DNA from 4 places in the Bacillus seohaeanensis genome. Region 2 is predicted to be linked to each of the others. Evidence: riboswitches for the same ligand, from Rfam matches in the RefSeq annotation. Region 2 holds a riboswitch; each other region holds the start of a gene.
What was found. A riboswitch is a leader RNA that binds a small molecule or an ion and turns the genes downstream of it on or off. The one in region 2 is predicted to bind lysine.

Region 1: linked by a shared signal. The riboswitch ahead of dapA (4-hydroxy-tetrahydrodipicolinate synthase) and the one ahead of ACFSUL_RS05475 (Na+/H+ antiporter NhaC family protein) in region 2 are both predicted to bind lysine.
Region 3: linked by a shared signal. The riboswitch ahead of ACFSUL_RS12265 (aspartate kinase) and the one ahead of ACFSUL_RS05475 (Na+/H+ antiporter NhaC family protein) in region 2 are both predicted to bind lysine.
Region 4: linked by a shared signal. The riboswitch ahead of ACFSUL_RS11015 (ABC transporter substrate-binding protein) and the one ahead of ACFSUL_RS05475 (Na+/H+ antiporter NhaC family protein) in region 2 are both predicted to bind lysine.

Annotation. Positions count from the first base shown of each region.
Region 1 covers NZ_JBHUMF010000015.1:24,831-32,887, reverse strand. Annotated here, with positions in the region: gene ACFSUL_RS06195 (methyl-accepting chemotaxis protein) at 1-86, shown strand, start outside; gene ACFSUL_RS06190 (DUF3231 family protein) at 381-893, shown strand; gene ACFSUL_RS06185 (hypothetical protein) at 1,291-1,470, shown strand; gene dapA (4-hydroxy-tetrahydrodipicolinate synthase) at 1,817-2,707, opposite strand; lysine riboswitch at 2,828-3,010, opposite strand; gene ACFSUL_RS06175 (glycoside hydrolase domain-containing protein) at 3,219-3,869, opposite strand; gene ACFSUL_RS06170 (DUF3231 family protein) at 3,994-5,007, opposite strand; gene ACFSUL_RS06165 (DUF2642 domain-containing protein) at 5,288-5,671, shown strand; gene ACFSUL_RS06160 (PaaI family thioesterase) at 5,751-6,239, shown strand; partial or broken gene ACFSUL_RS06155 (methyl-accepting chemotaxis protein) at 6,434-6,748, opposite strand; gene ACFSUL_RS06150 (ring-cleaving dioxygenase) at 7,416-8,057, opposite strand, start outside.
Region 2 covers NZ_JBHUMF010000013.1:15,202-23,258, forward strand. Annotated here, with positions in the region: gene ACFSUL_RS05460 (M23 family metallopeptidase) at 1-419, shown strand, start outside; gene ACFSUL_RS05465 (methionine/alanine import family NSS transporter small subunit) at 478-591, opposite strand; gene ACFSUL_RS05470 (sodium-dependent transporter) at 593-2,119, opposite strand; gene ACFSUL_RS05475 (Na+/H+ antiporter NhaC family protein) at 2,326-3,897, opposite strand; lysine riboswitch at 4,014-4,196, opposite strand; gene yunB (sporulation protein YunB) at 4,275-5,024, opposite strand; gene ACFSUL_RS05485 (HD-GYP domain-containing protein) at 5,086-6,195, opposite strand; gene ACFSUL_RS05490 (YunC family protein) at 6,436-6,738, opposite strand; gene ACFSUL_RS05495 (bifunctional metallophosphatase/5'-nucleotidase) at 6,795-8,057, opposite strand, start outside.
Region 3 covers NZ_JBHUMF010000030.1:142,886-150,942, reverse strand. Annotated here, with positions in the region: gene trxA (thioredoxin) at 255-569, shown strand; gene uvrC (excinuclease ABC subunit UvrC) at 766-2,556, shown strand; lysine riboswitch at 2,628-2,806, shown strand; gene ACFSUL_RS12265 (aspartate kinase) at 2,981-4,219, shown strand; gene ACFSUL_RS12260 (YslB family protein) at 4,301-4,744, opposite strand; gene ACFSUL_RS12255 (succinate dehydrogenase cytochrome b558 subunit) at 5,104-5,712, shown strand; gene sdhA (succinate dehydrogenase flavoprotein subunit) at 5,781-7,547, shown strand; gene sdhB (succinate dehydrogenase iron-sulfur subunit) at 7,547-8,057, shown strand, end outside.
Region 4 covers NZ_JBHUMF010000028.1:31,257-39,313, forward strand. Annotated here, with positions in the region: gene ACFSUL_RS11005 (amino acid ABC transporter ATP-binding protein) at 1-215, opposite strand, end outside; gene ACFSUL_RS11010 (amino acid ABC transporter permease) at 212-898, opposite strand; gene ACFSUL_RS11015 (ABC transporter substrate-binding protein) at 1,037-1,813, opposite strand; lysine riboswitch at 1,895-2,072, opposite strand; gene ACFSUL_RS11020 (M20/M25/M40 family metallo-hydrolase) at 2,261-3,922, shown strand; gene ACFSUL_RS11025 (SDR family oxidoreductase) at 4,488-5,363, shown strand; gene ACFSUL_RS11030 (alpha-amylase family glycosyl hydrolase) at 5,578-7,125, opposite strand; gene ACFSUL_RS11035 (alpha-glycosidase) at 7,487-8,057, shown strand, end outside.

The DNA.
Region 1 (8,057 bases), on a different contig from region 2:
CAATGGAAGAAGTAGCTAATAGTTCAGAGGACCTTTCTAAATTAGCTGAGGAACTTAATGGATTAGTGCGTAACTTTAAATTATAAAGTGAAATGTAAAGGAAAAACCTTTCTTACTAGTAAGTGGTTCTGTGCTTATGGAGAAAAGCGGGATTACCCAGTCTATGTAGGAAGGTTTTTTCGTCCTTTACTATTTGCTTCTTAGTCAATAGTAAGTAATTGCGTACAAATTATTATTTATTTTTGTGAATAGAGAAATAGGGAAACAAAAAAGTTTTTTGTACTAGTTTTTATTAATTTAAATAACCTCTTACCTTTTGGGCACTCTAAGGGTAGATAGACTTTATTCTATCAATGACTACGAGTAGGAGGTTACATACAATGGGTATTTTGAGTGGTAATCCAAAAGAGGAACCGATGCATTATGGAGAAGTTTATGGTACTTGGTCAGCTCTCTTAGCTACAAAAGCGATGGTAGCTGGTCATCAAACTCTTTTAAACCATGCAGGGGATACGGATTTAAAAAAGTTAATAAATGAATTTATTGATCAAGGTAAGCAAGAGGAAAAACAACTAGAAACGTTACTAAAAGAAAATACGGTTGGTTTACCACCTACACCACCTGAACGTGCTAGTGCGAATTTAGATGATATTCCTGTCGGAGCTCGATTCTTAGATTCTGAGATTGCTGCTGGTCTATCCGCAGATGTTGCGGCAGGGTTGGTTGCTTGTAGTAAAATGATTGGACAATGCATCAGAGAAGATATTGCCACAATGTATGGGCAAATGCATACGCAAAAGGCACAACTTGGAGCAAAATTACTTCGTTTAAATAAAGAAAAGGGATGGCTTGTCCCACCACCATTACACACACCTAATGAAGGGAAAAACTAAGAAATCTTACGTTAAGTTAACTTGTAGAGAAAACATAAATTTTCTCTACAAGTTTTTTATTGTTTTGAGACAAAAAGGTTTGATGCTGCAATGGCGTTAGGTTGTCCAGTTGTTTGGCTGGGCTATAATTTAACATATATTATTCCTTAATGGACCGAAAAGAGTCTTATCCTAAAAGGAGATGGGATTTACAAGTGAAATTGGTATACGGTAGTTAGACGTCCTAGTCAATGATTATAAGAAAAGGATTCTGTTTAAGCGTGTAGGAATAAAAATTCAAAAAAATTCAATTATTTTCTTTTTATTGGTTTGTAATCCAATTTTTGTGGTATATCTCCTGTATAATAGGGAAATTTTTATTTCTATAAATAATAGAAACAGGTTTAGGAGGTTGACTATGCGAAAGGATGTTCAAAATTATTTAGAAAAGGTGGAAGCGAACAACTTGAAGGACCAATCAATAGCTCAAAAAATTCGAGATTTAATTGCTCAATTTGAAAATGAAAAATTGCCGTTAACAATTAGGGAAAGGGCTTATTATAAAATTATTGATTTAACAAAGGAATTAACAGAGTAAAGAGTTTTCCTGCTGTGTGGGTTATCTTAGATTGTGAATACGTATTATCAATTAGAAAGTTATGACCGTTCAAAGTGTATGGTTGCTTATACATATTTTTACTATGATTCAAGTAATGTTAACGAAATATATAGTGCAAACTTGTCAATAAAGGCAAACCATGAGAAGGGGATGGGAGATCTAGTCAAAATTCTAGTTAGAAGAAACAAAGTGACTATCCGAAAAGTTAGGAAAAAAGAAACCACACGAAGAGGAAGTTTCTTTTCTTCATGTGGATAACTTTTCTGTCGGAACAGTTTACGTCTTGCTCCAGCCGCTAGAGTTAAAGAGCTTAAATACTTGTTTTTTAATTGACCGGTATTTTTATATCAGAAGATGCTAGAGTACGTTCAAGCGCTGCTATTTCTTCATTATTCAAAGGTAGCATCGGTAAACGAACTCCCCCAACTTGTAGTCCTTTTATCGTTAATGCTGCTTTTACAGGTGATGGACTTGGTGCAGCAAATAATGCGTTCATAATAGGGAGAAGGTTGCGGTGTGCGCTAGCGGCATCACGAACATTCCCATTTTGGAAGGTGTGAATCATTTCTTGCATTTCATTCCCAATAACGTGAGAAGCAACCGAAACAACTCCGGCACCGCCGATAGCTAAAACAGGTAATGTTAGTCCGTCATCTCCGCTGTACAACGCAAAATCACTGGAGGTTTTGCTAATGATTTGTGTCATAGCATCTAAGTCGCCACTAGCATCTTTTACAGCTACAATATTGTTAATCTTAGAAAGGCGGACAATCGTCTCTACCGACATATTTACACTGCTTCGCCCTGGTATATTATAAAGCATTACCGGTAAGGTAGTGGAGTGGGCAATAGTTTCAAAGTGTTGAACTAATCCTTCTTGAGAAGGCTTGTTGTAATATGGAGTAACGAGCATAACCCCATCAACTCCAGTTTCTTGCGCTTGTTTAGTTAAGCTAATAGAAGCTTTCGTGTTATTGGAACCAGTTCCAGCTATGACAGGAACTCTTCCGTCAACAATTTTGACAACAAATCGGAATAAGCTTATTTTTTCTTCTGTTGTTAATGTTGGACTTTCTCCAGTTGTGCCAGCTACAACTAGTCCATCAGAACCATTCGCAATCAAATAATTTACTAACGTCTCCGTAGCATTAAAATCAACTTCACCTTCAGAATTAAATGGAGTAACCATTGCTGTTAATACGTGACCAAAATTCATAAATTTACGACTCCCTTTTCATCATTTTTTTGAAAATAGAGGAGGTGTCCTAAGTAAACGCAAAAAAGCAACAACGAGGGATTCGTTGTTGCAGTAGAAACATCAAAAAACCGTTCCAGTGCGTAAGATAGCCCTCCATATAGATTCTTCCTATATGACAGCCCTGTATTTATTCAATAACAGAACCAGCTTCAAGACAAATGAGAGTCTTTCCACTTCGGCAAATTCCCCTTTCCATAATAGTCATTGGATCTCATTATCCTCACATTATGTACTAATGGTCTTTGCTCCTCTATCCTTACTTCAAAAGGTATTGAAATAAGAAAAAAATATTTAGTTAACTGTAATTTAACAAAATGTTCCTTCTATTGCAAGGTTTATTTTGTTAAATGCATCTGTATGACAATTGTTAAGAGAAATAATCAACAGGCATTTCGGCAATAAAATTAAAGTGGAAATATGGATGGGCTTTTGGCGAGTAATAAGCTGGGGATAGGATGATTATTGAACTTTACCAAATTGCTTGAAAAAGCTTCGGTTCCATAAGGTTTGTATCGATTGGGCATGTCTTAGCGTTTTCTCCATATTGCCAGGCCCAAACATGAGCAATGCAGGGTGGTGAGATTGGCTTATACGTAGGCGCTTTTGCCTTCGTTGTAGCGCCAGGTGTTGGTTCTTGACTCCAAATGACTACTTGTTCGCCAATCTTTGCTTCATTCGATACGGCTGTACAGTAAGCTTTATTAAAATTTGCTTTACTTGGATCTGCATAAATACCAGGACGATATCCGCTTGTATATAAAGCATTAACCCAGCCTCGTATCCAAGCTTCATCCACATCAAAAAACTTCTCGATATTGGCAAAAATAAATGTTCCGTCTGGGACACCAAGTCTTCGTGCATGATGGGTCGCATTCAACGCAGCAACTCTACCGTTTCGATTGCCAACCGCGGCACTAAAGTTATTATAAATAAGCAAAATCTTCACGTTTTTTTCATGAAGAAATCCAACCTCTTCATTGGTAAGTCCGTCAGAAGCATTTTGTACAGTGGATAAGTACCTTCCCCAATACTTCGGCTTTCCAAAGTTATCGACAACACAAGAATATAACTTATCTGTCACTTTGGCTGCGGAATCTACCCCCCAAATCTCCTTAGGCATATTTGTTTCCCCCCTCACTAAAAAACTTCTGTCTTGTTATGTATATGGAATTACGGGGAGAAGGTAACAATAAGTAGGGAAACATTCCAACCTTAATGAGTGAGACAAAGTATTTAAAAATAAATTATTTATCATTGGCTAAAGTTTCTCGATCATCTGCTAAAGGTGGTTGCTCTAACCATCCATTCTTTATTAATAATTGGGCGCCATCCTCAGCATATAGACCTATTTCCGCTATAATACGTGTGTAATCCATTGCGATGTCTCTTCTTTGCGTAACGGCTAAACCGGCTCCGAAAAATCCTACTGCTGCAGACACCAACGATACGATATGATTCAACATCAGTTTATCTGAAAAAGGGGGAACAGTGGAATCTGTCACTTCAGACGACCATGAAGCAGGAGAGGACAAATCTCCTTTTGATAAAATAGAACTAAGAAGATTAAATTGACTTTTACAAATATTTTTCCCCTTTTGAAAGTACTTTTTAACTTCCTTCGATTGACAGACTTGTCCAAATGCAATTTCTAATACGACTTTAACGATGGTCTTTTGCATATTATAACTAACACCGCTAATTTCGATAGCACTTAACGGTCGTTTCTTTCCAAACCAACCGCTTAAGTAACGTTGATCACTTACAAAGTCAATTTGGTTAGGTGCGTCAATACGGGGAGGCTTACTGTAAATTCCTTTATTCAGCATTACATCTACAATTCGTTCGTATAGCTCCATTGTTTCTTTATTGCATTGCATAAAGTAGGTTACCTGGTCAGCACGGGCGGATGTTCCTACAGCACCAGCATAGCCTGTTAATCCGTGTAATGTCATAACGTGCATATATACTAACATAAAAGTATCTGTAAATAAGGCAGGAGCACTAAAATTAACATCATCTTCTTCTGTAAAGCCCTTTGGAATAGGCCAGTTCTCTTCATTAAAAAATTTTTTAATTTTGTCAATATGAGATTCTGCTATATCAAGAGAGAATTTAAGAATGTTCTTAATATCTTTATCTTGAGCCTTCTCAATAGAAAATCTTAGAACACAAATGGATAAAGAATCATTCATATATTGGGTCCAAAGATTTGCTATTTCAGCTGAAGTAAGTCGAACGTTATGACTAATATTTTCCACAAAATAAACCTCCAATAGTTAGTACAATCATTCCAAAATTCTTTATGTAACATTGTTCATTTAATAGGTGATTTTTATTTGAAAATTCAAGTGTAACTATATGTACTGTTGATTTTGAAATGCTTTCTTAAACTATTTTTCATACTTAACATACCTTTTATTAGTGAGAATATGTATTATTAGCTAAAAATTTTAGTAAAAGCTCTTTTTACCTAAAAATGAATAGCAAAGACACTTCTATCATATGTATAGTGATTAGACTTTTAGAGGGGAAGTGTTGATGATGGCTAATAAAAATCATCCAAATTTGATGGCAAGTGAATATGAAAGAGCGAAACACCAAAAAGTTCCTGTAAAGCTAAACCCAGTTGTTCAGCCTGCATATGTAAATCAACTACCAGCCCCAGCTACACCGATATCCCCCGTTCCATCAATACCTCAACCAACTCAATATGTGACACCACTTGACTCAGTTTATGTAGACCATTTGAGCAGGCATCAAGGTCAACATATGGTTGTGATGACAACAGCAGGGAAAGTGGAAGGTGTTCTGACAGGCGTGGCCGTTGACCATATCCAACTGAATGTTAGCGAAGAAAAAGCAGTTCATATCCGAATTTCCCAAATTGTATATTTTGAAGGGTTCCCAATTTCCTATCGGTGAAAATGAAAAGGAGGAGGTAACGGTATACATGCTGTTGCCTTTTTAATGCTTATACTATTCTAAAAAGGGAGGGGTAATGATGGAGGAGAAGATACATAAAGCGATTCAAGATATTTATCCAGATGATTTTGCTTGGTGTTATGGTTGTGGTCGATTGAATGAAGATGGTCATCATTTTCGAACAGGTTGGCAAGGGGAGCAAACGGTGACAGTCTATACACCTCAGCAAAAGCATACGGCAATTCCAGGATTTGTTTATGGTGGCTTGCTTGCGTCATTAATTGATTGTCATGGGACAGGCTCAGCGGCATTGGCATTACATCGAAAAAATGGACATGAAGTAGGGGATGGAGCGGAACCACCACGTTTTGTTACAGCATCACTAAAAGTAGACTATGTAAAACCAACTCCACATGGCGTTCCATTAAAAGCAGTTGGTACAATCGAAGAAATTCATCCGAAAAAGTGGAAAATTGAGACAGAGGTATTGGTGAATGACGCTGTTTGTGCTCGAGGAGAAGTCGTCGCTGTAGTGATGCCTCGTAGTTTTACAGAAAAAGAGGAATAGAAGGAGACGAAAAACCTAACCTTCTAGCCGTTAGAAATAAATCAGTGGGGGTGAAACAATCCCCACTGAAAATTCCACCTTAGGAACAAGCTGTTGTCTAAAAGAGTGTTGCTTTTAACAACAGTTGAAAATTAGAGTGGAACGGTCCATTGCTCACAAACAGCTTATAAAAAGCCAAGTGGAAGGGAAGAGTCTTATAACTTATTAGCAAACTCGTTAAGTTTTTTAGATAACTCTTTAATCTCCTCTATAAAAGTGGAGGTTTGTTGAATAGAAGCAGCCTGTTCTTGACCAACAGCAGCTATTTGTTCAATGGAAGTTCCCATTTGCTTTGTAACGGATTGGATTTCAGCCATTGTTTCCCGTATCTTTTGCGTTGAAGTAGCTGTTTCTTTTGAAAACTTCCGAATTTCATTTGCGACAACTTCAAATCCTTTGCCTTTTTCCCCAGCACGTGCTGCCTCAATTGCTGCATTTAGTCCTAGCAAATTCGTTTGATCTGCCACTCTTTTTATCATCGTTAATACTTCATCTGTATTTTTAACTTCTTCTCCTGCCTGATGCGACTGGACTAGAAGCTCTTGAGAGAAAGTAGCGAGTGAATTCGATCCATTGGCCACACTGCTAATTTGTTCATTGGCTTGTGTTAATGATTCTGAAATTTGGGAGACAATTGCTCGTAATTCACTTTGTCTACGTAACTGAACGGCAACGCCACCAATCACTTTACCGGTTTTATCATGAAGGGGAAGTGCTGTTCCTGTAAACTCAAAGCCATAGAAATCAGCTGGTACCTCTGCCTGTAAACGTTTGTTTTGACGAAGTGCAACAGATAGGGGTTCTTCCGGGTCTAAGGTTTGCCCTATTTTAATGTTTAAATCTATGTTCTCGCCAGGAGAATAGGCAATAAATTTTTCCAAATCACATATAGCGATAGATAAATCAGCAGGTATTGATGCTTTTATAATAGATATCATTGCAACAACGTTATCTAGAGAATCAATTTTATTAAACATTGGGTATATATCTCCATTTCTATTATCCATTACTTACTATATTACTATAATACTCTAAATATAGTATCGGATAAAACAGAAAAAGGGAAGGATATAGATGGAAAATCCATCATACGGAAAAGGCACTTTCCATTTTTTAAAGGAAAGTGCCTAATGACTATTATTCTTTTATCATTTCTTTTGAACTTCTTACCGTATCAATTGGGCGAACTAATTTTTCAATTTCTTCCCGTTTTGGCTCTAGGAATGGGGGTAGTGATAATTTTTCTCCAAGTGTTTCGTAAGGTTCATCTCCCATAAATCCTGGACCATCTGTAGCAAATTCAAATAAAATTTGAGGTGCTACTCTTGCGTATAATGACTCAAAGAAGTGGCGGTCGACATAGCCGGATGTTTGGAATCCGAAACGTTGCATGCGTGTAATCCATTCTTCTAAAACAGAACGATCTTCTACGCGGAATGCGGCATGGTGCACCGTACCAAAACCTTGACGGGCTTGGGGAAGAATTGTGTTATGTTCGACAACTACTGATGCTCCGTTTCCTCCTTCGCCAACTTCAAATAAATGGAATGAACCGTCTTTAGCTGTTTCTTTAAATAATAGAACCTTCTCCATCATTTCTTTAAAGTAATCAAATTGTGCGATTCGAACAAAGATTGGTCCTAAGCCAGTAATTGCATATTCTAGTGGGATGGGCCCCTTTTGCCACGGTGTACCAGCGGCAACACCTTCATCGTTTTCATCTGAAATCAATTGATATTGTTGATCATCAAAATCAACAAAAGAAAGCGTCTTTTTCCC
Region 2 (8,057 bases):
CTTGGGGAGATGCCAGAGGTTGGGGTGGAAGAAGAATGCATGAAGGAACAGATATTTTTGCTGATTATGGCGTTCCAGTCCGTGCCACCTCCTATGGTATTATTGAAATGAAAGGATGGAATCGCTTTGGCGGTTGGCGTGTTGGGATTCGCGACATAAATAACACGTACCATTATTTCGCTCATCTTAGCGGTTTTGCAAAGGATTTGAACGTTGGACAAATAGTAGAGCCCGGTAAGGTTATTGGAGGAGTAGGAAGTACAGGATATGGACCTCCTGGAACATCTGGAAAATTCCCACCCCACTTACATTATGGAATGTATAAAGACAACGGCGTATCAGAGTGGTCTTTTGACCCCTATCCTCACCTGAAAATGTGGGAAAAACACGATAAAATAGAGAATAGAAAGAAACGATAATTTAAAACATATAAAAAGCAGACAATGGGTCATTGACCAATTGTCTGCTTTTTATTAATTAGGATTGCTTTGATTGCTTTGATTTCTTTACTGCATTAGCAATACTTGCTGCTAAACCACCCCAGATAATCACCATTCCAAGAATCATCATGAAAATTGCACTACCTGACATATTATCCAACCTCCTTATAGTTTTCAACTTTAGTTTGAGAACTCCATGGTTTGAAGGTTAGTAATATTCCAGCTACGAGGGCAAATAGTGCAACAAACCAACCACCGTATAAAATAAATGCATTGGAATAGTTTTCATAATTTCCTGTTTCTGATTCAAACTGTCTAAGAAGGTTAAGCTTAAATAATCCAAACATCATATAACCAAGAACAATTGGTGTAATGGCTCCGAGACAAACCTTCCACCAGCTACCAAGCTGAATGTCAGAGATCCCATTGGCGTGCGTTTGAAAATCATTAAGTTTACGCAAGATCCAAGCCATTAAGATAACTTCCACTAAACCGATAAATGCAACACCGAACTGGTTAATAAAATAATCTGCTGCATCTAAGAAGAATAGACCGCCTCTTGTCGCAAATATTAAGGAAATTAAAGCGGCAGCCCCACCACCAATTGCAACGGCTTTGTTTCTAGAAATACCAAATTTCTCAGAGAAGCCTGCAACATATGTTTCCGTAATAGATATAAGAGATGATAAACCTGCTAGAACGAGTGATGCGAAGAAAAGGAATCCAAAAAGTCCATTAAGAGCAGGAAATTCATTAATGATTTGCGGGAAAACAACGAATGCCAGCCCAACTCCGCCACTTACAACCTCTTGAACAGATACACCAGCTTGATTTGCCATAAATCCTAAAGCGGCAAATACTCCTATACCAGCTAATAACTCAAACCCTGAATTAGCAAATCCAGTAATAAATGCATTATTTGTTATATCCGATTTCTTTCCTAAATAACTTGAATAAGTAATCATGATCGCAAACGCGATGGATAAACTAAAGAAAATCTGTCCATACGCCGCTACCCAAACGTCAGGTTGCATAATAGCGTCAAAATTTGGTTTGAAGAAGGCGTCTAATCCTTCCATAGCTCCAGGCAATGTTAAAGCTCGAACAACGATTATTAAAAATATTATTACAAGTGCAGGAATAAAAATTCTGTTCGCAACTTCAATACCTTTTTTAACTCCTTTAAATAAAACCCCTAAAGTAATAGCCCAAACTAAAATTAATGGAATTAACACCCCCGGTACTAATCCACCAAATTGACCCGGTGCCTCAGCTAACTTTAAATGCTCTCCGAATAAAAATCCTTCTGTGTCGTCTCCCCAACTAAGATTGAAGGAAAATACACTATAGGACATCGCCCATGCAATAATAACTGCATAATAAGTGGATATTACAAAGGAAACAAAGACTTGCCACCAACCTACCCACTCAAATTTTCTATTTATCCTAGAGTAAGAAAGTGGTGCGGATCCACGATACTTTTGACCTATTGTAAATTCAAGTACTAATAGTGGAATACCAGCTGTTAAAAGAGCAAATAGGTACGGAATAAAAAATGCGCCTCCACCATTTTCATACGCTACGGACGGAAAACGCCAAATGTTTCCTAAACCGACAGCTGACCCAACTGCAGCTAAAATAAATCCGGCCCTAGTCCCCCATTGAGCACGATTCTCCATGATAGTCCCTCCCAAAGGTTCCAAAAGATATTGGAAATTTTTATATTTTCAGATTATTTATAATCTATCAATAGTATAGCTAGTTCTAATGTAATTGTCAAAGACATTTTTAACTAAAATAGTTGGATAACTATGGACCTGTATAGTTCTAAATAAGCATACGAAAAAAGCTTATCCAAAGTAGTAATTTGGATAAGCCTTTTCTATTAAGATTCTTGCTCTATAGCCGTTTCAGTTTTCTTCTTTTTAACAACAAATGGTAGTAGAATAACAATTGCAAGTGTAATAGGGAATGCTAGTATCGTACTACCAGTGAAACCTAAAATAATAAAACCTACAGAAGCAATAACAGCACCAGCTATTGCATAAGGTAATTGCGTAATAACATGGTCCATGTGGTTACTTCCTGCTCCCGTAGAAGACATGATTGTTGTATCCGAAATTGGTGAACAGTGATCACCAAATACTGATCCTGCTAAAACAGCTGCCATCGAAGGTAACAAAATTGTAACATCGGTTGCTACTGCAATCTCTCCTGCAATCGGAAGTAAAATACCGAAAGAACCCCATGAAGTACCTGTAGAGAATGCCATAACTCCAGCAACAAGGAAAAGGATAACTGGCAAGAAACCAGTAGATAAATTTGCCTGTTCCACTAATCCTGCCAAGTACGTTCCTGTTTGCAATTGATCGATTAATGTAACAATCGTCCAGGCAAATAGCAAGATATATATAGCAGGAAGCATTGATTTTGCCCCTTCCATAATTCCTATAGGAAATGCGCTCCCTACTATACCTTTTTTAAAATACTGATTAATAAAGACAATAATTGATATAGCTAATCCAAACAATCCACCATAAAGAAGTGACGCAGTAACATCCGTATTTTCAAATATTGGTAAAATATCAAAATTACCTACCGCTTTATACCCAGTCCATATCATTGCTCCAACTGTACCAATCACAAGCCCAAGTATTGGGAGCAATAAACCAGCAATCGAGCCTTTATCACTGACAGGGAGGTCATTTTTTAATTCTCCCGGGATTTCCTTATTAGGGTCATACAGACTTCCAGTTTCTACAGCACGTGTTTCATGAAACTTCATTTGACCAAAATCTAATCCTCTAGTAGCAACAATAAGTACTAAAGCAATTGCCACCCATACATAGAGGTTCATCGGGATCATTTGAATAAATGCAGAAAACGCGGAGTACTCCGTAATATTATGTGTTGCTAAGATTGTTCCAATTAGACCTATAATGTATGCTCCCCAACTCGAAATTGGTGAGACGACACAAATCGGTGCAGACGTCGAATCAATAATGTAAGCAAGCTTAGCTCTTGAAATTTTGTGACGGTCCGTAATTGGTCTTGAAACTTGTCCAACTGCCAAAGCATTAAAATAGTCATCAATAAAAATTATGATACCTAAAACAGCAGCTAAAATTTGAGCACCAGCTCTCGTTTTCACACGGGACATTGCCCATTCTCCAAATGCACGACTGCCTCCAGAAATATTTACAAACGCTGTAATGACACCAAGAATCAATAAGAATAAAATGATATACACATTCCAGGTGTTTAGTGTGCCTTCACTGACAAAGATGCCTTTAAATGCATCCCACATAAAGGTAAATGTTTTTGTAATTGAGAATTCAGCTAAAAGGAAGGCTGATGCGACAATCCCTACTCCTAAAGAAAGTAGTACCCGCCGCGTAAGTATAACCATAATAATGGCTAGAAGGGGTGGTATTAAAGAATAGATTGTGTTTTCCATAGTTTCCTCCTCATTGATAGGGGGGACACTAAGTAGCATGACAGAAGACAAAATAAAAAAGGCAATGATAGAGAACTCTATCATTACCTTGTTAGTAATGAGATCATTGCTCCATCACGATCTGTAGCTCCCCATTATGAAAATTCTTCATAATGACAGTGTTACCCTTATTTAAGGTAACCCCAGCGAATAAATCTATGACTAAAATTTATCCACTTCGGCAAGATTCCCTTTCATCTGTGATCCTTGTTGTCATCCTCACACAGAATACTCTTGAATAATGCACCTCTACCCCATCGGATTGATGATGTGGTGTTATATTTAATTTCCTTTAATAATATACCAGATTCCTTCAATCCTGACAATGTTATTTTTTCTCAATTTGTTGGAACTTCAATAGATGGCGAAGTCTCTCCACCATTATTAAAAAATTCCGGTACATCTCCTTTAATATTCCCTTTCGCAATTAGTACATCCTGCTTTACTGTTGTTTCTTTCGTTGCAAATGGAATAATAGTCTGAACTTTCACCTCTAACTGAACATAGATATTAACCATTGCATTATTAATTCCCCAAGGTACTGTTTCATCTTTTAAATTCGCAGAAACATTTCCTACAACATGAAAACGTATAGGGACTTGTGGTCCTAAATTAGCTAATAACACATTATCGGTAGCCTGCCCAAGAGGTACTGTATATACAATTCCCTCGTCCCCTTTTGTTCCTTCCTGATCAATTTCAACATCTGTTAAAAATTCTAACTCCTTTATGTTCCCATCTTCAGCTTCATTTAGATTAACCTGAGCAGCATTATGTATTTCAGACATAACTCTGCTTATAATCTCTGCATTGTATTGATAATTGCCTGCATCGTCGGTGTATATTATTTCATTCACATCCATTACATTGGCAATTCTTTTGTTAACAGCATTGGTAAGGACTAAGTTTGCTATTTCCCTTGATTTTGATTCAGCATATGCTATTAATGTTGGAGTTATCCCTCTATTGACCATCCATAGTCCACCTGCTGTTGATAAGGTAAAAAAAATAAACGTAATGATAAACACATACTGTAATGGTAATGGCCCGCGCCCACGCGGGGGTTTATATGTTTTGAACTTAGGCAAAAAAATCCCCCCTTACAAGCTATTGTTATGCACAGTAAGGAGGGTTTAGCAGAACAAATTATTAACTTTTTAACATACCATTCTCATAATCAGGATCAAATCCAACAACCATTTTATCCAAATGGTTTTTCAAATCTAATTCATAAGGTTCATTTAGCTCTTCCCCATCTTCATAGAATACCCGTAAGACAGGGCGCTCCGTTACGCTTTTATTTTGCTTCAACACTAGTCCTTTTCTCCCGTCATTCAAATCGACTACCATTCCAGTAGGATAGATAGCGATGGAGCGACGAAAGGCTTCCACTACGTCTTTATCAAATAATGTATCTGCTCCGGCAAATAATATCTCTAATGCTTGATGCGGAAGCATTGCCTTCTTGTAAATTCTATTTGTTGTCATTGCATCAAATACATCCGCTACTGCAATTATCTTTGCGTATGGATGTATTTCATTTCCTTTAATCCCCCGCGGATATCCAGAACCGTCTAATCGTTCATGATGCTGATAAGCGCAATGTGCAACTAAGAGTGAAACTGTTTGTAATTGTCTTAATATATTAAACCCATATTCAGAGTGCTTTTGAATCTCAACAAATTCATTTGCAGTCAATTTACCAGGCTTTAATAATATTTCTTCCGGAACGAGCATTTTCCCGATATCATGTAAAATAGCCCCAAGCCCTAATTGTTCTAATTGCTTCTGGGTTAATTTTAGTTCAACCCCCATTGACAACGTATAAAGGGTAACATTGAACGAGTGATGAAAAATGTATGAATCATATGCATAAACATCCGTCAATACTGTCAATATATCCGAATTTGTTTTAACTTCAGTTAGGATTGTATTAATAATTGATTTAAATTGTTTTGTACTTTTTTCAAGAGCCATTATATTTGTAGAAAGATTCTTTTTGCTTATCTGCGTAAACGTCTCTTCAATTCTCTGAACCGCCTCTTGCTTAACCGCACTAGAAAAAGAGTTTTCTAACTCAATCCCATTAGATAACGAATCTTTTATATATACGTATTGGATTTCAAGTTCCTTCAGTCTTGTAATCATTCTTTCTGTTATAGACACATTTTCGTGAATTAATGCTTGTCCCTTTAAATTATATACAGTTGTCGCGAGTACCATTTCTGGTTTTAACGTTTTAGTTGAGATAAGTCTCATAAAACTCTCCTATGTAATTTCTTCATTTTTCGACAAAATTTACTAATAAATTTATTATAAAGGATAAACATCATCTTTCAAGCTAAAATTCAGCCATTATTAATCGTAAAATAAAAAAAGACTGCCTCACAAGCACCTAAGCCCTTCCTTTCAACTAATATATAGTTAATTAAGGAGGACCTAGGACTTTGCTTTAAGCCAGTCTTCATTACACCCTACCATTTTGCACGGTATGAGTTATCATACCATCTTCAATAGTGCATCTCTTCCTATCATACCTTTTGTAATCCCAATATTTTGTGCTTCTATCGTGATTGATTCTAATGGAGCATCTAGCAATTGATCTATCGTTTTCACTCCAACTGCTCTACCAGCAATAATTTTACGATCTTGAAGTTTTTCATTCAGCAAGCCAACATCTAAAGCACCACACATAATGTAACCTTTTTCACTTGTTACAACTAGAAGATTCGTTTTTGGAAGCTGAACAGAGACTGCCAAAAAAGTATGACCTCCGATTTCGACCGGAGAAAGATTCATCATGGTTGATTCTCTCCTTTCTTCATATTTTATGAAAAAAGAGCATCAAGGGTGAGGCTTTATCGCTTTAATTTCCATTCCAAAATATCTCGCATAAATTCAGGCATAAAATACTTTTTTGATGCGCGATGAAGTTCTGGAAAAAAGTGTCCAAATGTAAACATATCTGTCGTTGCAAGTTTATACTTTCCTTGAGGGTCAATAATATTTCCTTGGACGCGAAGTGTTTGCCCATTACTTCCTATAGTAATGCCACTATAGATGAAATTCCCCATTACTTTTCCTCTAAAGCCTAGTCCTTTTATTTGAAGATGAGGCCACTTCTCATCAAATGTTTGTTTAATAACCTCTTTCAGTTCCGCTCCCGTTAACTCTATTAAACACGGGTTTATAGGATGAGGTAATATTTTGTGTAAATCATACTTTGTTACCTCTCCACGACTCAAGCCATTCAGCAGTAGACCCGCATTTAAAAAAGCACAGTCTGCATCACACCATTCTAATAATCCATCAGTAAGTAATTGTGGCAGAGGGGACAACTGAAACCAATCCGCTTTTAATTCAGTATCCAAAAAGGCAACAGGTTGATCCAGCAGTTTCTTTCCTTCCACAAACCAATTTTCTATCTCCCTCTCCTCTAATGGGCTCTTAGGAAGTTCCTGATGCTCGTAAAGTTGAGCTTGTCTTGATAACAATTTTTTCGAAACTGTATCAACTTCTAGTATTATGTGACCGACAAATTGGCCGTACTTTCCTGCAGCACCTAATAGGGAATTATTAACCTCTTTCCCTTCACGAAGAATATGGTGTGTGTGTGCACCCAAAATGATATCTACTTCCGGAAACTGTTCTGCAATCCATTCATCATCTTTAATTCCAAGATGTGAAAGCAGAATTACATAGTCTGCCATTGGTTTTACTTTGTTAATAAGATACCCCAACTCATCCATCGGAGCTGTAACCTTCCATCCTAATGGTTCATAGAAGTTTCCAAAGTTTGCTGTTAGCCCAATTACACCTATTTTCATCCCACTTTTTGTAGTATAAATTTTATACGTATCCACCCAGGATGGAATGTCCTTTTCCATTGTGTAAAGGTTTCCTATTATCACATCAAACTCCGCTTTATCATATAAAGAATCTAAGTCATCATGATCGAGAGTAATGCCCTCATTGTTTCCAATAGTGACAGCATTGTACCCGACCTCGTTCATTAATGCTATATTTCCTTTTCCTAAGGTTCCCTCTGTAAAAGGGTGCCAACGGTCAACATGATCTCCTAAATCAAACAGAAATACGTTGTCCTTCTCTTCTTCATGCCA
Region 3 (8,057 bases), on a different contig from region 2:
TCCGTTTTTAGTTTTTGTCTAGCACGTGCGGCTAGCCCCTTGAGGTCATAAGCTAAGCATCCCCAAAAGGAAAAAAAGCGCCTTTTCCAGATGCTTGACTTATACTTGTGGGAGCTAATCAAGGCGCTTCCGCTTTTCATGTTGCATACATATAAACAAGATGGGTATATTACCAACGAGCAAAAAATTAGCATCGTAGTTGGAACGGTGATATACTAGCGTTACATTGAAAGATAATTAGGAGGCGAATATAAATGGCAATTACACATGCAACAGATCAAACATTTACTAATGAAACAAATTCAGGTTTAGTACTAGCAGATTTCTGGGCACCATGGTGCGGACCTTGTAAAATGATTGCTCCAGTACTTGAAGAGTTAGATAGCGAAATGGGTGACAAAGTAAAAATCGTAAAAGTTGACGTTGATGAAAATCAAGAAACGGCTAGTAAATACGGTGTTATGAGTATCCCGACGCTGATTGTCCTAAAAGACGGTGAAGAAGTAGATAAAGTTATCGGCTTCCAACCAAAAGAAGCTCTTGCGGAACTACTAACAAAACACGCATAAATTGAATTTTTTTTCGAACTGGGCCTGAAATTCAGGCCCAGTTTTTTATTTAGGGAAAAATTCCTGATCCTCTCTTGAAATAGACTTCAATTAAAGTGGGTGTTAAGCTAATATTTATATCAAGTGAATTCTTTATTAGTTGGAATCGCTGCTTGTTAATATAGTAATAAAATATTTTCATTCATATAAAAAACTAATGAAAGGAAGGAAAGGTTTGAACGGTAATATATCGAATAAATTGGCTCTGTTGCCTGGGCAACCTGGTTGCTATTTGATGAAAGACAGGCAAGGAACAATCATTTATGTAGGTAAAGCAAAGATATTAAAAAATCGTGTCCGTTCCTACTTTACAGGGTCACATGATGCTAAAACACAAAGACTTGTCAGTGAAATTGAGGATTTTGAATATATTCTAACTTCTTCCAATCTAGAAGCATTAGTCTTAGAGATGAATTTAATTAAAAAGTATGATCCGAAATATAATGTTATGTTGAAGGATGATAAAAGCTATCCGTTTATAAAGCTTACAGCAGAAAGACATCCGAGACTGATTATTACGAGAAAGGTGCAAAAGGGAAAGGGAAAATATTTTGGACCCTATCCAAATGTAAGTGCGGCCAATGAGACAAAAAAATTGCTTGACCGCCTTTATCCATTAAGAAAATGTTCTACGCTCCCTGACCGTGTATGCCTTTATTATCATATGGGACAATGTTTGGCCCCATGTGTAAAGGAAGTAAGTCAAGATACGTATAAAACGATGACAGGAGAAATTACTCGTTTTTTAAATGGTGGTTATAAAGAAATAAAAGAGCAACTGTCAGAAAAAATGAACGAAGCGGCAGAAAATCTTGAGTTTGAACGGGCAAAAGAATTTCGTGACCAAATTGCACATATCGAAGCAACAATGGAAAAACAAAAAATGACGATGACAGATTTTACGGATAGAGATATTTTTGGGTATGCGGTTGATAAAGGATGGATGTGTGTACAAGTTTTTTTTGTTCGCCAAGGGAAGCTTATTGAGAGGGACGTCTCTTTATTCCCTATTTATAACGAACCTACGGAAGAGTTTTTAACATATTTAGGGCAATTTTATTCCATGTCAAACCACTTTAAACCGAAAGAACTATTTTTACCAACGGAAATAGAGGGAGAGCTCGCCTCTAAGTTACTTGAAATTAAAGTACTTCAGCCCCAAAGAGGTCAGAAAAAAGATCTTGTTCATCTTGCGGAAAAAAATGCAAAAATGGCATTAAATGAGAAGTTCGCTCTTATAGAACGTGATGAAGAACGAACGATTAAAGCAATAGAAAAATTAGGAGAAGCAATGGGGATTTATACACCATACCGAATAGAAGCCTTTGATAATTCGAATATTCAAGGGACGGACCCGGTCTCTGCGATGATTGTATTTGTAGACGGAAAGCCTGCAAAAAAAGAATATCGAAAATATAAAATAAAAACTGTGAAGGGTCCAGATGATTATGAATCTATGAGGGAAGTAGTTCGAAGAAGGTATTCGAGGGCCCTGAAAGAGGGATTACCTCTCCCGGACTTAATTATTATTGATGGTGGAAAAGGACAAATAGAAGCAGCGCGGGATGTATTAGAAAATGAACTTGCTTTAGACATCCCATTAGCAGGGTTAGCGAAGGATGATAAACATCAAACATCTGAGCTCCTCTATGGAAATCCTCTTGAAATTATCCCATTGGGAAAACGAAGCCAAGAGTTTTATTTATTGCAAAGAATTCAAGACGAAGTTCATCGTTTTGCGATTACGTTTCATAGACAACTTAGAGGGAAAAATGCTTTTCAATCAATTTTAGATGAAGTAGAAGGAATAGGACCAAAACGAAAAAAGCAGTTATTAAAACATTTTGGTTCTGTAAAGAAAATTAAGGAAGCAACACTAGAGGAATTAATAGCTTCTGGTTTACCTGAACGTACAGCAAAAAATCTTTTCCAAAAGTTGCAAGAATGATGTTGTTGCAATGAAGCACCTGTGCTATAATAAATGAAAATTTCATAAAATTATCACTTTAAAGTTATAAAAGTGATGATAGAGGTGCGAGCTTCATAAGTATAGGCGCAGAGAGGTATGAGCTTCAATGATGTGCTTAGAAAGGGGAGGTCGCCGAAGTGGTGGTAAACTCATAATACTGTCGCTGGTTCTGCGTTTAAGAAATGCAGAATTGTCAAGATGTGAAAAATCTTGGAGAGCTATCTCACAATGCTATTAAACGTAATTTTTTCTGCGTTTGTAAAAGCAATGGGATCTCTATCTCATTGCTTTTTTTAGTATCTAGCTGATGGTGATTGAACCGTTTGCGAATACTATTCAATATTGTGACCTCTCCATTCCCCTTATAAAAGGGAATGATTCTAACGAGAAAGAGGGAGAAACCGTGAGTATTATTGTACAGAAATTTGGCGGAACATCAGTAGGCTCTGAAGAAAAAATTATCAATGTTGCTAATCGAGTTATTGAAGAAAAGCAGCGAGGAAATGATGTAGTAGTTGTTGTATCAGCAATGGGGAAAACGACGGATGGATTAGTCAAATTAGCAAGTAATATTACAAGTCATCCGAGTAAACGCGAAATGGATATGCTGCTTTCAACAGGTGAACAAGTTACCATTTCTCTTCTTGCTATGGCTCTCCAACAAAAAGGATATGATGCTGTTTCATATACTGGATGGCAAGCAGGTATCGTGACGGAAGCAGTTCACAGCAACGCCCGAATCACAGAAATTAATACGGTAAAGTTGAAAAAAAGCTTAAATGAAGGAAAGATTATTGTTGTTGCTGGGTTTCAGGGGATGACTGCCTCTGGCGAAATTACAACGCTTGGAAGAGGAGGATCTGACACTACTGCGGTTGCACTTGCGGCCTCCTTACATGCTGAGCGATGTGATATTTATACAGATGTGGATGGTGTCTATACATCAGATCCGCGTTACATTGAAAATGCTCGAAAATTAACTTCTGTTTCCTATGATGAAATGTTGGAGCTAGCTAATTTGGGTGCGGGAGTTCTTCACCCTAGAGCAGTCGAATTTGCAAAAAACTATCAACTTCCATTAGAAGTACGTTCAAGTATAGAAAAAGTGGAAGGGACTTTAATAGAGGAGGAAGCAACAATGGAACAAAATTTAATTGTTAGAGGAGTCGCATTTGAAAACGAAATTACAAGAATGACTGTATTTGGATTAAAGAATGCTATAACAGGTCTATCCTCTATTTTTACTACCTTAGCCAAGCATCATATCAATGTTGATATAATTATTCAAAGTCAGACAGAAAAGAATTGTACAAATTTGTCATTTTCTATCCACGAACACGATCTGGGGCAGGCAATTTCTGTTTTAGAGGATAATAAACAAACACTAGGCTTTACTCATATTGAACATGAGAGCGGACTTGCAAAAGTTTCTATTGTCGGTTCTGGAATGATCTCTAACCCTGGAGTTGCTGCAGAAATGTTTGAGGTACTTGCTGAACACGATATTATCGTTAAAATGGTCAGCACATCTGAAATAAAAGTTTCAGCTGTAGTAGATGAACAGAATATGAATAAAGCAGCCAAAGTACTACATACAGCTTTTGATTTGGATAGAGTAAAGGTAGAACAATACTCCTCTTGAAAAGGATAAAAAAATAGAGATGTCCAAATTTTGGCATCTCTATTTTGCATGACTAAAGGATAAAAGTGTAGGTATGTATAACTATTCTATACTATCTTTGTCATCCCAACGAACGATAATTTTTACTGTTTTTGCTCGTTTTTGAATTTCGTAAGCAGCCTCTGTAATGACTTTTTTTTGTAGCTGTAGTTGTTCAGCCAAAAAACCAGCTTCCATTTTAAATGAGACATCAGATTTTAATGAAATTCGGCGAGAGACAAGTTCACCACTTAATTCATAAATAACTTCGTGTTTTTTTTGTTCCAGCACCGTTAATATTCCCCAGCCTGCTTCATGAAAAAATGAAGAGAATTCATCTTGGGAAATTAACGGAAACTTTCGGGAGAGTTGTTTGCCTCCATAATATAAAATATCAGGTGTATTTTTACCTAAAATTTCTGGAATTAAAATATCACGGATAATTTCGTATCCGAAAATTGGAATGGTTGGTTCTTGTACCTGTTCTTTGTTATTTTCATTTTCCAAATAAATCCCCCACTTTCTTTAAAATTATTATATACGTGTTAGAAGGGAATGAACACCAATCTTTAAAAAAACGGAGTGGGATATTTTGGTGAGATAATTTTTATAGGGATTTTGAATGAGTTCTTTGCTAATTAATCTAGAATAAATACGCTTTTTTATGTTGTCGGTATATTTTAAAAATTTTTTCGATATTGTCAATTTTATGTATACGTTTTCTTGACGCTTCTTTCGCTTGGGAGTAAAATGAACTTGTCACATAATAGTTTATAATATGAAACGTGGTATCTTATTTCTATTAAATTTCTTTTATAGGGCAAAAGAAAACAGATTCATGTTTCAGGATTTAAGGGGGGTATATCATGGCTGGAAATCGTGAATTTAATTATCGTAGGCTTCATTCATTACTAGGTGTTATTCCCGTAGGTATATTTTTGATTCAACACTTAGTAGTGAACCATTTTGCTACTGGAGGAGAAGAATCTTTCAACAAAGCTGCTCATTTTATGGAAAGTTTGCCTTTCCGGTATGCTTTAGAAACTATTGTGATCTTCTTGCCAATACTGTTCCATGCAATTTACGGCTTGTACATTGCCTTTACTGCAAAGAACAATACTAGCAAATTAGGTTTTTTCCGCAACTGGATGTTCCTACTGCAGCGTGTATCAGGAGTTATCACTTTAATTTTCATTACATGGCATGTATGGGAAACTAGAGTAGCAGCTGCTTTTGGAACAGAAGTAAACTTTCAAATGATGGAGAATATTTTAGCGTCTCCTGTTATGTTTGCTTTTTATGTTGTTGGTATTATTTCTACTATCTTTCATTTCGCGAACGGATTATGGTCATTCCTAGTAAGCTGGGGAATCACTGTTTCACCTCGCTCGCAGTTAATTGCTACATACGCTACGATTATCATTTTTGTAGCATTGTCATTCGTATCAATACGAACTCTTTTAGCGTTTGTATAGGAAATGCTTATATAAGATTGATAGATTTAAATAGTAGTGGACTTTGGTTAGAAAAGGAGTGAGTCACGATGAGTAAGGGAAAAATCATCGTAGTCGGCGGAGGACTTGCCGGTTTGATGGCCACAATTAAAGCAGCAGAAGAAGGAGCGCCAGTGGATTTATTTTCCTTAGTGCCTGTAAAGCGTTCACACTCTGTTTGTGCACAAGGTGGTATTAATGGTGCTGTCAATACAAAAGGGGAAGGGGATTCTCCTTGGATACATTTTGACGATACAGTATATGGTGGAGACTTCTTAGCAAATCAACCACCAGTTAAGGCGATGTGTGATGCAGCACCTGGAATTATTAATTTGCTAGATCGTATGGGAGTTATGTTTAATCGTACCCCAGAAGGATTACTAGATTTCCGTCGTTTTGGGGGGACACAACATCACCGTACAGCGTTTGCTGGAGCTACAACTGGACAGCAATTACTTTATGCATTAGATGAACAAGTTCGTCGTCATGAAGTTGCCGGTCTTGTTAATAAGTACGAAGGATGGGAATTTTTAGGTACGGTCATTGATGATGATGGTGCTGCAAGAGGTGTTGTATGTCAGGACCTTAAAACAATGGAAATTAAATCTTTCCCTGCAGATGCAGTAATAATGGCTTCTGGAGGACCTGGAATCATTTTTGGTAAATCTACTAACTCTGTTATTAATACAGGTTCAGCAGCATCCATTGTATACCAACAAGGTGCTTATTATGCAAATGGTGAATTTATTCAAATTCATCCTACAGCGATTCCGGGTGACGATAAACTCCGTCTTATGAGTGAGTCTGCACGTGGTGAAGGTGGACGAGTTTGGACGTATAAAGATGGTAAACCATGGTACTTCCTTGAAGAGAAATATCCAGCATACGGAAATCTAGTACCACGTGATATTGCGACTCGTGAAATCTTTGACGTGTGCGTGAATCAAAAACTTGGTATTAATGGTGAAAATATGGTCTACCTAGACCTTTCCCATAAAGATCCAAAAGAGCTTGATATTAAACTTGGTGGAATTATTGAAATCTACGAAAAGTTTACGGGGGACGATCCTCGTAAAGTACCGATGAAAATTTTCCCTGCCGTTCATTATTCAATGGGTGGATTATGGGTAGATTATGATCAAATGACAAATATTCCAGGCTTATTTGCTGCAGGAGAATGTGATTATTCACAGCACGGAGGGAATCGTTTAGGTGCGAACTCTCTATTATCTGCTATTTACGGTGGTATGGTTGCTGGACCGAATGCCGTTAAATATGTTGAAGGTTTAGAAAAGAGTGTTGACTCCATTCCATCTTCTGTTTTCGATCGCTATGTAAAACAAGAAGAGGAGAAATGGAATAATATCCTGTCTATGAACGGAACTGAAAATGCGTATCTTATTCACAAAGAGCTTGGAGAATTGATGACAAAGAATGTAACAGTTGTTCGTCATAATGACAGGCTTAAAGAAACAGACGAAAAAATTCTAGAGCTAATGGAACGCTATAAGAATATCAATATTACGGATACAGCAAAATGGAGCAATCAAGGGGCTACGTTTACACGCCAGCTTCAAAATATGCTGCAACTAGCACGTGTCATCACTATTGGAGCACTTAACCGTAATGAAAGTCGGGGAGCGCATTATAAACCAGAATTTCCGAAACGTAACGATGAAGAATTCTTAAAAACAACAATGGCAAAATATAACGCTGAAACGAATTCACCAGAGTTTCATTATGAAGATGTAGATATCTCTCTAATTCCACCACGTGAACGTGATTATACTAAAAAAAGTGAAGGGGGTAAAAAGTGATGAGTGAAAAGAAAACGGTTCGTTTTATCGTTACTCGTCAAGACAGCCCTGAAACTTCTTCATACACAGAAGAATTTGTATTAGATTATCGACCAAATATGAACGTTATTTCTGCACTTATGGAAATTCGTCGTAATCCAGTCAATGCAAAAGGAGAAAAAACAACTCCTATTAACTGGGATATGAACTGTCTTGAAGAGGTCTGTGGCGCGTGTTCAATGGTTATCAATGGGAAGCCAAGGCAGTCTTGTACAGCCCTTATTGATCAATTAGAACAACCAGTTCGTTTAGAGCCAATGCGTACATTCCCTGTCGTACGTGACCTCCAAGTAGATCGCAGTCGCATGTTTGATTCCTTGAAAAAGGTAAAAGCATGGATTCCAATTGATGGCACATATGATCTTGGACCTGGTCCTCGTATGCCAGAGAAAAAGCGTCAATGGGCATATGAATTATCAAAATGCATGACGTGTGGTGTTTGTTTAGAGGCGTGTCCAAACGTAAACAGTA
Region 4 (8,057 bases), on a different contig from region 2:
AGGTTTGCTTTACCAGCTTCAATTTGTTCAGAATCAATTATGATATCCCCACCCTGTGCTACTTCTAGAAAGTTTAAGCAGCGCAATAGTGTACTTTTCCCCGAACCACTAGCACCGATTAAAACAACAACCTCTTTTTCCTTAATTTCTAAATCAATATTCTTCAGCACTTCTAGTTCACCGAAGGACTTACTCAGGCTTTTAATTTTAATCATTGAATTTTTACCTCCTTCGGTTTACTAACGTCAAACTTTTTCTCTATACGACTAGTAATCCATGTAAATATAAGTACAATAATTAAATAATAGATTCCCACGACAAAGTAGGTCTCAAACGGCATATAATTTTCCCCTTGTACACTTAGTGCCGTATTGTATAAATCCGTCACAGAAATATACGCTACTAATGACGAATCTTTTAAGCCAATAATAAATTGGTTGGCGAGTGGTGGAATTGATCTTTTGAAAGCCTGTGGAAAAATAATTCTTCTCATCGCAAGCGAAGAAGACATCCCAAGCGATCTAGCAGCTTCCATCTGCCCCCGGTCAATTGATTGGACAGATCCTCTAAATATTTCCGCTATATACGCACCAGTATGAATCCCCAACGCTAAAGCTCCAGCAGTAAAACTGTCTAGCATCACAATATTTGCAATACCATAATAGAGAAACATGATTTGAACGATTAGCGGCGTTCCACGTATAATTGAAATATAAATATCGGCAATACCGTTTAACAATTTACTAGAAGAAATTTTAAAAGCCGCAAAAATAAGTCCAATAACGGTCGCGAAAATGAGTGAAATTGCTGTAATAGCTATCGTCATCCAAGAGGCTTTTAAGAAAGCGAGTCCATGTTCACTTAGAATTCCGATAATGTTTTCAAAAAAAGTTAGCATTTCTTAATGAACCCCCTTTGTCTAGTTATAGCGGCTAGAGTTCGAGATTATTTTAAATAAAACAGCTGAGGGTAAAGAGCCCCCTCTTCTGTTTCCCTAAAAATACTCATCATCTCTAGGCAAGCCGCTTCCACTTTTCTAGTTTTCCATAATGTTTTCGTTGAACCATTTCATACTAATTTTTTCGTATGTACCATCATCTTTCATGGATTGAATTGCTTCGTTAATTTTTTCAATAAGTTCTTTGTTACCTTCATTTACCGCCACACTTATACGGTCCTCGTTTAGCAATTCACCAATTGCCTTAATCTTTAAACCTTTTTCGTTTTTCGCATTAATACCAACAATCTTATCGGTAATAACCGCATCTAAACGACCTAACTCCAGATCTTGAAGTGCATTGACGTCTGTTGGATATCCTTTTATATTCTCGGATAGCTCCTCCGCCATCTCTTTCCAAGTGCTAGATTGAATAACACCAATTGTTTTTCCTTCTAAATCTTCTTTCGACTGGATATCTTGATTGTCTTCTGCAACGAAGATTTGAGCACCTGATAAGTAATACGGTTCACTGAAATCAACTTGCTTGTCCCGTTCCGGTGTTGCTGACATGCTACCGATAATTGCATCATATTTGTTTGCTTTTAACCCTTGAATCATTGTTTCCCATTGGTTTGTAACAGGTTTTGCTTCCAATCCAATTCTTTTCGAAATTTCTTTTCCAATTTCAGCATCAAAGCCAGTCAACTCTCCATTTTCTTTATAATTTAATGGCGGATATTGCCCACTCATTGCAAAGGAAAAAGATCCTTCTTCCACCAGTTGCATTTCACTTGATCCACTACTCTCTTCACTTCCACATGCAGATAAGATAACCAACATCGAAGCTATTACCATAATCATGATTTTTTTCATTGATGTCTCCTCCTTAAAAAATAAAAAGACACCGCCCTAATAATATGACGGTGTCCTACACACCCTCATCAAAAAGCCCTTATTAAAGATAGCTCTCCACAAAATAATTGTGGCAGTTCTGCCCCTGTTTGAGTACAGCCCCAGCATTCTGAAAAAAGTGATTTCAAAAGCTTCGGCAATTTATCCTTTCACCTATTTTCATAGACTTCACTAAATCTCCAATAGGATACTATTATAAATCGCGACCTCTACCCCATCTAAGTTCTGTAATTGATGAGGATTTTATCTATTTAATTTTGCAACAATTACGATTATATAGAATCATTTTTTAGAATGCAATAGTATTTTGAAAAAACTTTTAATTGATAAAAAACACTTGACGTCCATTTATATTTTAAGATACATTTTTCTACAATAATAATTCACTAGAGAAAAGAGGAAATATTTATGTTGCCATGTCGTGAAGAAGTATTGGCCTTTACAAAACAATTAGTTAACATCGAAAGTATTGTTAATACGGATGGCGAAAAAGTTATTGCGAACGCTTTATACACGTTACTATCTTCTTTTTCTTATTTTACAAATAATCCTACACACTTGACTATGACACAAACGACTAATGATGATCGTGAAAGATACAATGTACTAGGGTTTGTGAAAGGAGCAAAGGGAAATAGTAACCGCACCGTAATCCTTATGGGGCATATGGATACTGTTGGAATTGATGACTTTAATCAATTAAAGGATCTTGCGTGTTCTCCTGAAGAGTTAATGGAAGTATTGAAAAATGAAGATCTGCCAGCATCAGCTAGGGAACATTTGAATTCTGGGAACTGGATGTTTGGTCGCGGTGTACTGGATATGAAGAGTGGCTTAGCAAGTCATCTGTATCTATTAAAATACTATTCCGAACATCCCGAGGAATTAGAAGGAAACATTGTCTTTTTAGCAGAATGTGATGAAGAAGATGGTTCTCATGGTGTGCTTTCCGCCCTAAATATTTTTAATAGTTGGAAAGAAGAACACCATTTTGAATATATTGCCGCAATCAATGCAGATTTCGTCTCACCGCGTTACGAAGGAGATGAAAATCGCTACATTTACAAAGGAACAGTCGGAAAACTTCTACCATCATTTTTCATTACGGGTGCCGAAACCCATGTAGGCTCTGCTTTCGAAGGATTGGATCCAAACTTCATCGCAGCCGAATTAACAAAACAAATTAACTATAATCCTGAACTCTCTAACGAAGCATATGGAGAAACGACAGTACCTCCTGTCTCGCTGAAGCAGACAGATTTAAAACCGTCCTATACGGTCCAAACCGCTTTATCAGCTTACGTATATTATAACTTTTTTATCCATTCCTGGTCACCAAAAGACGTGTTAGAAAAGCTTAAAGATCAGGCTTTCATTGCCTTTGAAAATGCTCTTACTACTTTTGAAGAAAGGTATAGAACATTTACATCTATGAGTGGAGAACCTTATGTGAATTTACCTTACAAACCAAGAGTATTTACATATGAGGAAATGGAACAAATGTTGATCCATGAAAATGGAGATACGTTCGTTACACATATGAACAAATTTAAAGAAACTCTTTTACAGGATACTGAATTAGACACACGGATGTTTGCTGCAAGAGTCGTGGAAGAGGCTTGGAAATGGATGAAAGATAAAAATCCTGCAATTATTCTTTTCTACTCATCCCTTTATTCTCCAAGGATTGAATTAACAGGGAAAACAGCTAATGAGTTAGCATTAATCAACTCATTAGATCAAGCAGTAGAAACGATGCAAACAAAGTACAACTATCCGATCGTTACAAGAAACTTCTTCCCTTACATTTCCGATATGAGTTTTGTCGCATTAAGCGATGATGAGGAAGGTATTAATGCGGTTTCTCAAAATAACCCTGGTTGGGGATCGAAACATTATGTTAACTATGAAGACATTCGAAGATTAAACGTACCTGTCATTAATATTGGACCCTACGGTGTCGATGCTCATAAAAAACTTGAACGTATGGAAATGACTTATTCTCTTGAAGTGGTACCAAATCTGACAAACCATGTTATCCAAAATCTTTTAACCACTATTGAAGACTAATGTGTATAAGAAAGGCTCGAGCGAATACTGAATACCTGAAACCATAACAATAAAGTGAACTTTAGAGCTTAAGAACGCAGTAGACTTTTTATGTAAATACTTTACCATTCATACTGTCGTTTTACCTGTGAAGTATGTCGAGACCGTTAGTGTTAGCAGCACTGCGGTCTTTTTATTTGGCTATCTTCTAAAATCTTGTTGTTTTTGACAACAGTCGAGAACATAGAGTGTGTTGGGGCGGAAAGGAACAGTCCATTATTGCCCAAAAACAACACACTCTACGAAAAACTCCCCTAGCGGCTGAAGCAAAGCTGCCAACACCTATGCCAAAGTAGTGTAGAATCCATTCATTTTGGTTACCCTAAACGATTTTACGATGCTTAAAAATACTTTTTCCCTTACAAACAACCTTTTCTTTATATATACTCTCTTCCTGAACCAAAAAATCTCTTTTCGGTAGTTAATAAAAAAACATAATGGGTAAACACTATTCTAAGATGATAGAAAAAGCCTAAAAATTATATAAGTTCTCTATTTTTATTTTTCTAAAAAAGGAGTGTTCTCTTTGTCACAACAACAAAAAAAAGGTCCAAAACAAACCTTCCCACCACAACATCAAGACCATCAACCAGGGACAGTTGAGGAAATGCAGCCTCAGCCGCAGCATATTAATGAACAATACAAAGGAAGCGGTAAACTTGATGGGAAAACTGCTGTTATTTCTGGGGGAGATAGCGGTATCGGACGTTCTATTGCCTGGTATTTCGCAAGAGAAGGAGCAAACATTGCGATTATTTACTTAGAGGAGCATAAAGATGCCAATAAAACAAAAGAGTTAGTAGAAGCAGAGGGTGTCAACTGCCTTTTATTTTCTGGTGATGTTGGAAGTTTATCGTTTTGCGAAGATGTCGTAAGGCAAACAATGAATAAATTTGGGAGACTAGATATTCTAGTAAATAATGCTGCGGAACAGCATCCGCAACAAAGCTTATTAGATATCACACCGGAACAATTAGAAAAGACATTTCGAACAAATGTGTATGGGTACTTTTACTTAGCAAAGGCTGCCCTTCCTCACTTAAAAAAAGGCGCTTCGATTATTAACACAGCATCAATCACGGCATATAAAGGCAATGAAACACTTATCGATTACTCTGCTACCAAAGGAGCAATCGTCAGCTTCACTCGCTCTCTAGCAAGCAGTATTGCTGCGGACGGAATTAGAGTAAATGGTGTTGCACCTGGACCAATCTGGACACCGCTTATCCCTTCAACATTTTCAAGCGAAAAAGTGAAAAACTTCGGAAGCAATACGCCTTTAGGACGGGCTGGTCAACCGTTTGAGCTTGGCCCTTCCTATGTTTATTTAGCAAGTGATGACTCTAGTTATGTTTCAGGGCAAATGCTCCATGTTAATGGCGGAACCGTTATTAACGGATAAAGGACATTTCTCGGAATTCCAATGGTTTTATTACTACTTGCAACATCAATATCCTGCCGGTGTCCCCACTTGATTAGGGTGTTAGTATTTTCATCACTTTTAAGAAAAGATTGGGGGCAGAGGCCTTTTCCTTATAAAGAAGCATGAAATAAACTGATTATTAGCCCTAAAAATAAAGGTACGAGGTCTGAATGTGACCACGTACCTTCCACAACTAATTATCAGATTTCCGTCTATTTCTTCCCCGCTTCCATACTAAATAAATGAAAGTAAGGAAAAGGACATAAACAATTGCTAAAGCACCGATAAACGAATAATTTAAACCGGACTTTTCAGCTAATGCATATACCTCTGCTTGCTCCCGATCAAGAATTAATGTATATTTTCCGTCTTCCTCTTTTACCATATCTTCCCCGAGAAGCCCTCTAAGTTCCATATCCTTCGCTAAATCTGCTGCATCAAGTTGGATTTCCTGTGATACAGAAGAGTTGTTAATTGCGACAACCAGTGTTTCCCCCTTATACTCTCGCTTAAAAATTCCCATGCCATCACTTTCATATAGCGGTTCTATTGTTCCTCTTGTGAGTGCTGGATATGTATTACGAAGTTCGCCTAGGTTTGTAATATAGTCCATTAACTCTTCTTCCGCTCTGAAATTCATCATTCGTCGATTATCCGGGGCTTCTCCACCATCTACTGCTATTTCAGTCCCATAATAAACAATTGGAATACCTGGTGTCGTGTACATATAGGTTAGTGCTAGCTTCCACCTTGTCCCTGGATGCAATTTATTTTGCACGATAGGACGGGTAAACCGTTCCATATTATGATTGTCAATAAAAGTTCCCATTACATATGGATCTTTATAAAGATTTTCATTTTCTTGCCAAAACGCAAATAGTTTGTCCAATGATTGATCCGTCTTTTGAAAAACAGATCTCATTTCTTCTGCTTGCGGAACCTTTACAAATCCATCAATACCAAGACCGTTATATTCTGCTATTTTTGTAGGATTTTCCTGAGACACTTCTCCTAATAAGTAAAAGTTCTTTTTAACCGATTTCACCTCTTGGGAAAACTCCTTCCAAAAGTCTTGGGGAACATGCTGAACATCGTCCAATTGATAACCATCTATATCCGTTTCCTTGATCCACCACTTTGCTGCGTCAGTTAGGTAGGCACGCACCTCAGGATTTTCCGTGTTTAAGTCAGGTAAATTATCTAGCCATGCATTGTGCAGGCTTTCCTCATTCTCGAAGTTCATTTCTTGTTTTTCGTGAAACCAATCCGCTTTTTCTGGATTGTTTACCCACGGATGTTCTGTTCCTACATGATTAACAACGAAATCTAAGATAACTTTTATATCTCGTTTATGTGCTTCTTTTACAAGCTTTTTAAAGGTTTCCATCGAGCCAAAATGTTCTTCCGGTTTATAAAAATCATTTATCCAATACCCGTGGTATCCAAGTTCTTGATTATCAAAAATAGGGGTTAACGAAATACTTGTGAATCCCATGTCTTTAATATAATCCAATTTGTCAATAATACCTTGGAAGTCTCCACCCTGATATGCTTTAGTATCTTTTGTATTTACCTCAAAGTCGTTGCTACTGTCACCGTTATTGAATCGGTCTACCATTAAAAAATAAATCGTTTCATCTTGCCACTTGCGTTCTTCTTTTTCAACTGCACCTGCACTTTGCGGGATAGCGTAAAAAAGAAGAAACGGGACTAAAATGAGAGATAATACTCTTCTTTTCATCTCCGCTCCTCCATATCTAAGTAAAAGCAGCAGATACCATGTTTGGTGCAACACTAAACTGCTTCTACTTTCATTAAATTATTGTTCACGCCTATAAGATTATCCTTTTGTACCCCTGGCCGTCAAACCATAAAACAAAGTATTTTTGGAAAACCTAAGATAACAGCGCAATTGACATAAATATTAATATAGATTGTGCAAAAACAGTTGTATATTTTGGCAGCGAATTGTTTGATACCATATCATATTAACAACCGAAATATGTTTTCGTTACACTACGGTCGCAGGTATTTTACGAACATATAGTGAAACCTTTTTAGTGGCAAACCTGCCTCTTATTTCCATACAAGGAGGAGTATCTATGTTATTAGAAGCGGTCTACCATAGACCAAAAGAAAATTATGCATACGCTCGTACAGCTAAAGAGCTACATATACGTATAAGAACGAAGAAAAATGATGTTGAACAAGTTACTCTACTACACGGTGATCCTTATAAATGGCAAGGTGGGAAATGGGTACATACAAGCACAAGCATGATTTTAACTGGATCTGATCAATTATTTGACTACTGGTTCACTCCAATTGAGCCAACATTCAGAAGGCTACGATACGGATTTGTTTTAAAATCAGGAAATGAGGAAATTTTTTATGGAGACAGAGGGTTTCATTCATCCCCTTCGTCCGACATAGGAGATTATTTTTGTTTTCCTTTTTTAAATAAAATCGATATACCCTCTACTCCTAAATGGGTAAAGAATACAGTTTGGTATCAAATTTTCCCTGAAAGGTTTGCTAATGGGAACAAGGAGAGTGATCCTGAAGGCACTCTCGATTGGGCAAGTACAGAACCTACACCGAATAACTTCTTTGGCGGAGACTTAGATGGTGTTATAGAGAAAATCCCTTATTTAAAAGAACTAGGAATTTCCG